Regions from separate parts of the Martinezella sp. CNPSo 3964 genome, predicted to be linked through region 1. Evidence: riboswitches for the same ligand, from Rfam matches in the RefSeq annotation. Region 1 holds a riboswitch; each other region holds the start of a gene.
What was found. A riboswitch is a leader RNA that binds a small molecule or an ion and turns the genes downstream of it on or off. The one in region 1 is predicted to bind cobalamin.
Positions count from the first base shown of each region.

Region 2: it holds a riboswitch for cobalamin, as region 1 does, so the genes downstream of both, AC13Q5_RS19510 (ABC transporter substrate-binding protein) here and fdhA (formaldehyde dehydrogenase, glutathione-independent) in region 1, are expected to answer to the same signal.
Region 3: it holds a riboswitch for cobalamin, as region 1 does, so the genes downstream of both, cobU (bifunctional adenosylcobinamide kinase/adenosylcobinamide-phosphate guanylyltransferase) here and fdhA (formaldehyde dehydrogenase, glutathione-independent) in region 1, are expected to answer to the same signal.

Region 1 is NZ_JBXSOW010000010.1:206,425-210,023, reverse strand. Features, by position in the region: gene aptA (omega-aminotransferase AptA) at 1-1,268, shown strand, start outside; cobalamin riboswitch at 1,456-1,655, shown strand; gene fdhA (formaldehyde dehydrogenase, glutathione-independent) at 1,880-3,070, shown strand; gene AC13Q5_RS27170 (hypothetical protein) at 3,171-3,386, shown strand; gene AC13Q5_RS27165 (hypothetical protein) at 3,537-3,599, shown strand, end outside.
Region 2 is NZ_JBXSOW010000006.1:95,884-99,482, forward strand. Features, by position in the region: gene AC13Q5_RS19505 (GGDEF domain-containing protein) at 1-653, shown strand, start outside; cobalamin riboswitch at 738-990, shown strand; gene AC13Q5_RS19510 (ABC transporter substrate-binding protein) at 1,155-2,171, shown strand; gene AC13Q5_RS19515 (FecCD family ABC transporter permease) at 2,175-3,212, shown strand; gene AC13Q5_RS19520 (ABC transporter ATP-binding protein) at 3,209-3,599, shown strand, end outside.
Region 3 is NZ_JBXSOW010000017.1:77,904-81,502, reverse strand. Features, by position in the region: gene AC13Q5_RS32690 (chloride channel protein) at 1-1,016, opposite strand, end outside; cobalamin riboswitch at 1,197-1,594, shown strand; gene cobU (bifunctional adenosylcobinamide kinase/adenosylcobinamide-phosphate guanylyltransferase) at 1,736-2,260, shown strand; gene cobW (cobalamin biosynthesis protein CobW) at 2,266-3,315, shown strand; gene cobN (cobaltochelatase subunit CobN) at 3,325-3,599, shown strand, end outside.

The sequences.
Region 1 (3,599 bases):
GGCAGTTCAAGGCGGCTCCCCGCCTGCTCGCCGCGGCCGACGGCATGTATTACACCGATGTCGACGGCAAGAAGGTGCTGGACGGAACGGCGGGGCTCTGGTGCGTCAATGCCGGCCATGGCCGCAAGAAGATCGCACAGGCGGTCGAACACCAGCTCTCCACCATGGACTTTGCGCCAACCTTCCAGATGGGGCATCCGATCGCCTTCGATTTCGCGGCAAAGCTTGCCGCACATGCGCCGGGCGGTGCGGAGGCGGGACTTGATCGCGTGTTCTTCACGGGCTCTGGTTCTGAATCCGTCGACACCGCGCTCAAGATCGCCATCGCCTATCAGCGCGCGATCGGGCAGGGCACGCGCACTCGGATCATCGGCCGTGAAAAGGGCTATCACGGTGTCGGCTTCGGCGGCATTTCCGTCGGCGGTCTCGTCAACAATCGTCGTGTCTTCCCGCAGATCCCCGCCGACCACATGCGCCACACGCTCGACGTCGAGCGCAACGCCTTCAGCAAGGGCCTTCCGGCTCATGGCATCGAGCTTGCCGAGGATCTGGAGCGGCTGGTCGCCCTGCACGGTGCTGAAACGATCGCCGCAGTCATTGTCGAGCCGATGTCCGGTTCAGCCGGCGTCGTCCTGCCGCCGAAGGGCTACCTGGAGCGGTTGCGCGCCATCGCCGACAAATACGGCATCCTTTTGATCTTCGATGAAGTCATCACCGGCTTCGGCCGTCTGGGCACGCCGTTCGCGACGGAATATTTCGGTGTCGTTCCCGATCTCGTTACGGCGGCAAAAGGCATCACCAACGGCACGATACCGATGGGCGCCGTCTTTGCCAGCCGCAAGGTCTATGACGGCCTGATGACCGGCCCAGAAAACCAGATCGAGCTCTTCCACGGCTATACCTATTCCGGCCATCCTGTCGCCTGCGCCGCCGGCCTGGCGACCATGGAAATCTACGAGGAAGAAGGTCTGTTGACGCGTGCAGCCGAGCTGGCCGAGGACTGGCAGAATGCGCTGCATTCGCTGAAGGGCCTGCCGCATGTGGTCGACATCCGCAATCTCGGCCTCGTCGGCGCTGTCGAACTCGCGCCGCGCGATGGCGCTCCCGGCACGCGCGCCTATGACGTCTTCGTCGATTGCTTCCAGAAGGGCCTGCTGATCCGCGTAACCGGCGATATCATCGCGCTTTCTCCGCCGCTCATCATCGAGCGCGCTGAGATCGAAACGATCGTCTCCATGCTTGGCGATGCCTTGAAGCGGGTAGCCTAATCATCTCTGAGCCTGGCCGGTGTAGATAGCGTCGGTCAGGCTCGATTCGAGAAGCTGTACGGTCGCTTCCATCCTTTGCCACGACATGATTGCCGGCAGCGGCTCGTCATCTGGAATGAAAGCATCTCATGTCGCCCAGCTGGGTGACGATGTCGTTTTTTCATGCGCAACACGGCTCCTCCCGTGATCTTCTGGACATGTTCAAGGTGCCATCGGAAAGCGTCCCGATGGATAATTGGGAAACCGGTCACAGGCCGGTGCTGCCCCCGCAACGGTAGCGGATCGAATGTCCTGATCGATGCCACTGGCAGAAGTGCCGGGAAGGTGTCGGGAAATCCGAATGGACAGGTCCGAAGCCCGGAAACCAGCCTTGACGGCATGCTTGACTGATCGCGGTGGGCGATCGAGAGGTGAATGGGGGTTTCCTGAGATCAGCCCCGTTTCAATCTCGCACAGCTTCCCATCAGTCACGCATGCGCCGGCTTGGATGGCACGAAAGTTGCCGCTCCCGAGACCGATTTTGCCGCCGTTCAGCCCGTTGAGGAGCGGGCCGATCCGAAGAGGTCCGACATTCGGGCAATCATCAAGCGTTCAATCAAGGAGGAGATGGCATGACTGGGAACAGAGGCGTGGTCTACATGCGGCCCGGCAGGGTCGAAGTGCGCGATATCGACGATCCGAAGCTGGAGGCGCCGGACGGCCGACGCATCGAACATGGTGTGATCCTAAAGGTGATCTCCACGAATATCTGCGGTTCCGATCAGCACATGGTTCGTGGCCGCACGACTGCGATGCCCGGCCTCGTGCTCGGGCATGAGATCACCGGGCAGATCATCGAAAAGGGTATCGATGTCGAGATGCTCGATGTCGGTGATATCGTCTCCGTCCCGTTCAATGTTGCCTGCGGCCGCTGCCGTTGCTGCAAGTCGCAGGACACCGGCGTCTGCCTGACGGTCAATCCGTCGCGCGCCGGCGGTGCCTACGGTTATGTCGACATGGGCGGCTGGATCGGCGGCCAGGCGCGGTATGTCATGGTGCCCTATGCGGATTTCAACCTGCTGAAGTTCCCCGATCGCGACAAGGCCATGGCAAAGATCCGCGATCTGACCATGCTTTCCGATATCCTGCCGACAGGCTTTCACGGTGCTGTTCGGGCAGGCGTCGGTGTGGGTTCCACGGTCTATGTTGCAGGTGCAGGACCGGTCGGTCTGGCTGCTGCTGCTTCCGCTCGTATCCTGGGTGCCGCCGTCGTCATGATCGGTGACTTCAACAAGGATCGGCTTGCACATGCAGCCAAGGTTGGTTTCGAGCCCATCGATCTTTCCAAGAGCGATCGTCTGGGCGATATGATCGCGGAGATCGTCGGCACCAATGAAGTGGATAGTGCGATCGATGCAGTCGGTTTCGAGGCGCGTGGTCATTCTGGCGGGGAACAGCCGGCAATCGTGCTCAATCAAATGATGGAGATTACACGAGCGGCTGGTTCGATCGGCATACCCGGACTGTATGTGACGGAGGATCCTGGTGCCGCAGACAATGCTGCAAAGCAAGGCAGCCTGTCCCTGCGCTTTGGTCTCGGCTGGGCGAAGGCGCAATCCTTCCATACGGGGCAGACGCCGGTGCTGAAGTACAATCGCCAGCTCATGCAGGCAATCCTGCACGACAGGTTGCCGATTGCCGATATTGTCAACGCCAAGATCATCTCTCTTGAAGATGCAGCACAAGGATATGAGAGCTTCGATCAAGGTGCTGCAACGAAGTTCGTGCTCGATCCGCACGGCGAGCTGACGAAGGCGGCGTAGTAAAGAAGAACTTACAGGATCACGGAGTGATCCTGAGGTGAATACAGGCAGAGGGCGGAGGTTGGTATCTCTGCCCTCGGTGTTGTAGCGGTGAACGCATATGAGTTTGCCGGACAACAAAATGGCGGCAAAAGCCAGAGACGGCATCAATTGCTTCGTCGATACACCTGCAGGTTTGTGCGCCGCCATAGAACATTTCGAGCAAGTATGCGCCGCAGCACGCCTTGCCGAAGTTCCGGATCATGTCTGGAAATGGCTAATCGGGTCGGAAAACTCGCAAAATTTGAGCGCGCCTGGTCTCCAAAGGCGGTTGTAGAGGCCGATTTATCGATAATAATGACGTATTATGTTGCCATTATACATCTATCCTTTACATATATGCGGGCATCCATGCGGAGGAGCTTCGTCATCGCTTCCTAAGCAACGGCGGCTTGACAAAGAACGCTAACCTGAAGAGATCGGATCAATGGCAAACTTTCTTGAGAAATGGACTTCGAAAAAGGCTGATAAGCCGAAGGCTGGCGCACGC
Region 2 (3,599 bases), on a different contig from region 1:
TTCTCTTCTTTCTGCCGTGGGCGGTTGCGCGCGCGCTTCTCATCTCGGCGACCCTTCCGGTGACGATCGTCAATATCCTCGGCGTCATGCTGCTGTCGGACCTGCTGCAGCGGGAGCAATATCGCATCGGCATCCAGCGTGCGCTGGAGAATGAAGCGAGCCTCGATCCGCTCACAAGGCTTCCCAACCGCCGTGTGCTGCAGCGCGAAGGCGATCGATGCAGCAAGGAAGCGGGCACGCGGCGCATCCCTTTCTCGATCATCATGCTCGATATCGATCACTTCAAGAAGATCAACGACAGCTGGGGCCATGCCTTTGGCGACACTGTTTTGGCGCGGTTGGCCGATGTCATCCGGCAAACCGTGCGCAAGACCGACATTGCTGCCCGCTATGGCGGTGAGGAGATCGTCGTGTTGCTGCCGAACACCGATACGCGGGCTGCGGCTGCCGTTGCGGAGAAAATTCGCAAGGATATCGAGGGTACAACCCTGATGTTCGAGCAGGAAGCCGTCCACGTCACCGTCAGCATCGGTATTGCCTGCTCGCTTGAGCCGACCACGGATTTCAAACATGTGCTTGAGGCCGCCGATAAGGCACTCTACCGCGCAAAGGCCGGCGGAAGAAATCGCGTGGAACTGGCAGAGGCTGCATAGGCCGGGCGCCACTCCTTCGGCGACGAGCATGATGTGCTCTTTCTTCTTTGTTATCCAAGCGTTCTTGACGGGAAGGGGCAGTCCGGAATAACTGGACGCGACGGTTCCCCAAGGAAGACTCCGCGGGGATTAATAGGGAACACGGTGAGGACGACCCAAGAGGGACCTAGACCGTGGCTGCCCCCGCAACTGTAAGCGGATTGCCGATCATCCAGGAGCGACCTTGCCGGTTCGCTTCTGAGGCTTCAAGCCATGCCACTGCAGCCAAGCTTGCGGGAAGGCAGATGATCGTCAGAGATCCGCAAGCCAGGAGACCTGCCGTCGATCACGATCCAATCAGCCGGGCGGGGATGCTCGGAAGGGACAGAGAATGATTGACCTGAGCCTTCGACATTATCCGACCTCTATCGGCCTTGATTGGGATCCTCGCAACCGGCGGCGGTCTTCCTCAGCGTAATCGTGCTGACACCGCCCAGTTTCCTCATCCTGCCGAGATCTTTCATGCGCCATCTTTTGACGACCATCACATTTGCACTTGGGCTGACCGGGTTTGCCGCCTCCGGCTTCGCCGCCACCCAATATCCCCTGACAATCAATAATTGCGGGCAGAAGGTGACCTTCCAGAAGGCGCCGGCCAAGATCGTTTCGATCGGCCAGGGCATGACCGAGATCCTGCTCTCGCTTGGCCTGGCCGACAAGATCGCCGGCACGGCCGTCTGGGTCGGCCCGGTGTTGCCGCAATATGTCGAAGCCAATGCCAAGATCCCGCGGCTTGCCGACAATGATCCGAGCTTCGAATCCGTCGTCGGCAAGGAACCGGATCTCGTCGCCGCCGAATTCGAGTGGCATGTCGGCGCACAGGGCTCCGTCGGCAAGCGCGAACAGTTTTCAGAACTGGGCATCAACACCTACATCGCGCCGACCGATTGCGTCGCCAAGGTCAATACCGATGGCGGCGATGGTGTGCGCAAGGAACTGTTCAGGATGGACCTGGTCTACAAGGAGATCGGCGAACTCGCCGAGATCTTCGACGCGAAGGATCGCGGTGATGCCTTGATTGCGGACCTGAAGAAGCGCGAAGCGGACGCGGTCGCCTCGATTTCAGGCGCAAAGTCCAAGGACCTGCCGATCGTCTTCTGGTTCTCCAGCAAGGAAGTCAGCGGCGATGCCTTCATCGCCGGCAAGAACAGCGCGCCGGCCTATATTCTGAAGACAATCGGCGCCAGGAACGTCGTGACCACCGAAGAAGAATGGCCGCTCGTCGGATGGGAAACCATCGCGCAGGCGAATCCGGCTGTGATCGTCATCGCCACCATGGACCGCCGCCGCTATGCGGCCGACGATCCGAAGGTCAAGGTCGATTTCCTCGAGAAGGACCCGGTCACCAGCCAGCTCGACGCCGTCAAGAACAAGCATTTCGTCATGATGGATGCGCAGTCGATGAACCCGACTATCCGCACCATCGATGGCATCGAAATCCTCGCCAAGGGTATCAAGTCCTTCGGTCTGGCGCAGTAAGATATGAGCCTCGTTGCGCAACGTCGGTCATGGTGGACGCATTTGGTGCTTGCCGTGGCTGCCATCATGATCCTGGCATTCATGATCAGCCTTGCGGTGTCGATCGGCGAGATTTCCATCCCGCTGTCGACCACCGCCAAGGCGGTCTCGAACCGGATGTTCGGAACGAGTTTCGAGCTCAGCCGTATCCATCAGGGCATCGTCTGGGATTATCGGCTGAGCCGGGCGCTGGTTGCCGCAAGCACGGGTGCTGCGCTGGCGCTCAGCGGTGTGATCCTGCAGGCGCTGCTGCGTAATCCGCTTGCCGAGCCCTATGTGCTTGGCATTTCGGCGGGGGCTTCGACCGGCGCGGTCTGCATCATGATCCTCGGGCTCGGCTACGGCATTCTGGGGCTTTCCGGCGGAGCCTTCATCGGTGCGGTCGTCGCCTTCCTTTTCGTCGGTCTCCTGGCCGCGGGTGTCGGCGGCACGAGCGAGCGCATCATCCTGTGCGGTGTCGCCGGATCCCAGCTTTTCAACGCGCTCACCTCCTATATCGTCACCACCTCGGCCAATGCCGAGCAGGCGAGGGGCGTCATGTTCTGGCTGCTCGGTTCCCTCAGCGGCGTGCGCTGGCCGGATGTCTATCTTTCCGGGCCGGTCGCCATCATCGGCTTTATCGTCTGCATGGCGCATGTCCGCGTGCTCGATGCCTTCATCTTCGGCACGGATGCGGCCGCCTCGCTCGGCATCGCGGTCAGACGTGCGCAAATCGTGCTGCTTGGCGTGACGGCCTTCATGACGGCAGCGGTCGTCAGCATTGTCGGCTCGATCGGCTTCGTCGGATTGGTCATCCCGCATGCCGCCCGTTTCGTCGTCGGTCCAAGCCACGATCGGCTGCTGCCGGCGGCGGCTCTGGCCGGCGCCATCTTCATGGTTGGCGCTGATATCATTTCGCGAGTCATCATCCCCCAGCAGATCCTGCCGATCGGTGTGGTCACGGCGCTGTTCGGGGCTCCGGCTTTCGCCATTATTCTCTATCGCGCCCGGAGGACGGCATGAGCATTGCTGTTGATACGGTGACCTTTGCCGCCGGCAATACGCTGATCGTCAACGGCGTCAGCCTGTCGGTGGAAAGGGGCAAGGTGCTCGGTCTTCTCGGGCCGAACGGCTCGGGGAAATCCAGCCTGCTGCGGCTGATCTGCCGGCTGCGCAAGGTCAAGAGCGGCGTCATCCGGCTCGGTGGCAGCGACATAGCCTCGATCTCGCGCGGGGATATCGCCCGCCGCATCGCACTCGTTGAACAGCAGGCGACGACCGATACGCAGGTCACCGTGATGGATGTCGTGCGCCTCGGCCGCACGCCGCATCGCGGCCCCCTGTCCGCCTGGAGCGCTCACGACGATGCGGCGGTTGCGGACGCGCTCGCCCGCGTCGGCATGCAGGGCC
Region 3 (3,599 bases), on a different contig from region 1:
GCCGAGGCGAGCGATTTCAGCAGGAATAGACCCACCAAGGCGCCCGGCGTCACGTCCGTAGACAGATTGAGATGCAGTGCGCCATGGCCGGCCGAAAGAACCTGCGGCGAGATCAGCGCCAGTGTTCCGACGACCAGGCCGCCCAGTGCGGGCCGGAAGGGCGGCGCGATGGAACTCTTGCGTGCCAGTTCCTCGACCCAGGCAACGCCCTGCATGATCAGGATGCCTATACCGGCACAGAAAGCGCCGAGCAGGATGGCCGGGAGATAGTCCGCCGGGACGATCGCACCGAAGTGATCGATGTCGATGGCGAAGTCATCGCCGGCAAGCAGTCTTGCAATCATCGTCGATATCAGTGCCGAGACGACGACGGGCGTCAACGTGAGGATCGAATAGCTGCCGATGATCAGCTCGAAGGCGTAGAAGGCACCGGTGAGCGGCGCATTGAATGCGGCGGCAATAGCGCCGGCAGCGCCGCAGCCGACGAGCATGCGCAGATCCGCGCGACGCATCTGCATCTTGTAGCCGAATTTCGAGGCGATGCCGGCGGCGAGCTGTGTGTAGCCTGCTTCAAGCCCGACAGACGCGCCGAATCCATTCGAGATTAGGTTCTGCACCGCGACGATGATACTGTCGGTGAGCGACATGCGACCGCCATGCAGGGCATTGGCTTCGATCGGGTCGACCATCGGTTTTTTGCGTGTGCGCGACAATACATAAAGGATGATGCCGAGGATGATGCCGCCGGCGATCGGCGCGATGAACAATACCGATTTGTCGGGAATCGCCATTGCCGCCGAACTCAGTCGCTCGTAGTCGGTTATGCCATAGATGACGCTGTGAAGTTTGCGCGAGATGTAACTCATCGCCGTCACGGCGCAGCCCGAAGCTATTCCCACCAGCGCGCCAGCGAAAACAAGTCCCAATTCGCCACGGCGCAGCAATGCCCTGAACCGACCAAGATCGAATAAGGCCGAGAAGACGCCGAGGCGGCGCGGTTGGAATTTCTGCAACATGGGAAGCTAACGGTACGTTTTTGCTAGAATGTGAGGGCTGACCCTCTATAAACTCCTAACATCAAAGAAATACGGCAAAAAAGCCGTTGGTTTTATGGGAATTTTCAACCTATTTCGCAATCAGGATGGCGCAGGTCGCATCCATGCCCTTGATTGACTTGAACTAAGTGAAAGCCTAATCATTGTGGCATAACGAATGGTTCCTGAGCGGCGATCTGCCGCATGGGATGAAAAGGGAATGTGACGGGACGGACCCAAGCCGGGCGTTCTCATCACAGCCGACCCCGCGACTGTAGAGCGGTCAGGGTCTTTCGTTCGGTTTGAAGTCTATTTCGTCGATGGTTCGCATGGGGCGAACCGGGCGGGGCGGGCGCAAATCGAAAAAGCCACTGGCGTGGCATCATGATCAACCGGGGCTGGACGCCTCTCATTCTACGAATCGTCCGCCTTTTCATGATGGATGCTGGGAAGGCGAGAAAGACCCGCTGGCGCACGATCGGGGGCGACCGGTTTCGGTCTGCCCCCGTCGCGGCGCCTTATCCGCGAGCCAGGAGACCTGCCATGCGTGCCGGGCACAGAGCCTGTTCTGGAACGTGAGTTCCGCTGCCAGCACGGAGGTTGTCGTGGCACAAGATGAGTTTTTGGCGTGTAGACGCCCTTTTTCCGGTTTCAGCTGTAGGCTGCCGACCTCCGCTTTTGCGTGGGAGCGGGCATAAGGCATGTCGTCTTCAATTTCCCGAGCAGTCTTCGTCCTTGGGGGCGCGCGTTCCGGCAAATCCAGATTTGCCGAATCCCTGATTTCGGATGCCGGCCTCGAACGTCACTATGTGGCGACAGGGCAGGCGTGGGACGACGAGATGCGTGAGCGCATCGCCCAGCATCGCGCTGACCGCGGTGATCAATGGCAGACGCATGAGGAGCCGATAGACCTTGTCGGGCAGCTCGCCGCCATCGACGCCGAGGGGCGGGCAGTGCTTATCGACTGCCTGACGCTCTGGGTCACCAACCTGATGATGGCCGAGCGGGATATGGTCGCGGAGTTTGCTGGCCTGACTGCCTTTCTGCCGACCGCACGATCACGGCTCGTTCTCGTATCGAACGAGGTCGGCCTTGGAATCGTGCCTGAAAATCGCATGGCGCGCGAGTTTCGCGACCACGCCGGCCGCCTGCACCAGATGGTCGCGGCGGCGAGTGCCGAAGTTTATTTTATCGCAGCGGGGCTGCCGCTGAAAATGAAGGGTTGATGAATATGAACCAGGAAAAGATTCCCGCCACCGTCATCACCGGCTTCCTGGGAGCCGGCAAGACGACGATGATCCGCAACCTCCTGCAGAATGCCGGCGGCAAGAAGATCGCTTTGATCATCAACGAGTTCGGCGATCTCGGCGTCGACGGCGACGTACTCAAGGGCTGTGGCGCGGAGAACTGCACCGAAGACGATATCATCGAGCTGACCAACGGCTGCATCTGCTGCACCGTCGCCGACGATTTCATCCCGACCATGACGAAGCTTTTGGAGCGCGATGCGCGTCCGGATCACATTGTCATCGAAACCTCCGGCCTTGCTCTGCCGCAGCCATTGGTCGCCGCCTTCAACTGGCCGGACATTCGTACGCATGTTACCGTCGACGGCGTCATCACCGTGGTCGATAGCGCCGCCGTCGCCGCCGGCCGCTTCGCCGATGATCATGACGCAGTCGAAGCCCGCCGTGTCGAGGATGACTCGCTCGATCACGAAAGCCCGATCGAAGAGCTTTTCGAAGACCAGCTGACCTGCGCCGATCTGATCGTGCTCAACAAGACCGATCTGATCGATGTCGATGGTCTCGGCCGCGTCCGCGCCGAAGTCGCCTCGCGCACGGTGCGCAAGCCGACGATCATCGAGGCGAAGAACGGCGACGTACCAGCCGCCGTCCTGCTCGGCCTCGGCATCGGCACCGAAGACGATATCGTCAACCGCAAATCCCATCACGAGCTGGAGCACGAGGATGGCACGCCGCATGACCACGACGAATTCGACAGCTTCGTCGTCGAATTCGGCCCGATTGCCGACCCGGCCGCATTCATCGATGCGCTGAAGGGCGTGATCGCGGAGCATGACGTGCTGCGCCTCAAGGGCTTCGTCGATGTCCCCGGTAAGCCCATGCGCCTGCAGCTGCAGGCCGTCGGCAGCCGCATCGACACCTATTTCGACCGCGCCTGGACGCCGGGCGAAGCGCGCGCGACACGGCTTGTGGTGATCGGCCTGCACGAGATGGACGAGACCGTCGTGCGTAGGGCGATCGAAGCGCTGGTCTAAGGGAAATCCATGCATCTCCTCCTGGCACAGAAGGGAACGATCAGCGACGGCGAAGAGGCAATCGATCTCGGGCAGTCGCCCGGCGATATCCTCTTTCTGTCTGCCGCCGATACCGAGCTTGCGGCGATTGCCGCAGCGTACGGCGAGGGCGGCCGTTCCCTTCGACTTGCGAGCCTGATGAGCCTCAAGCATCCGATGTCCGTCGATACCTATATCGACAGGACGGCCCGGCATGCGAAGCTCATCATCGTACGGGCGCTCGGAGGCGCGAGCTATTTCCACTA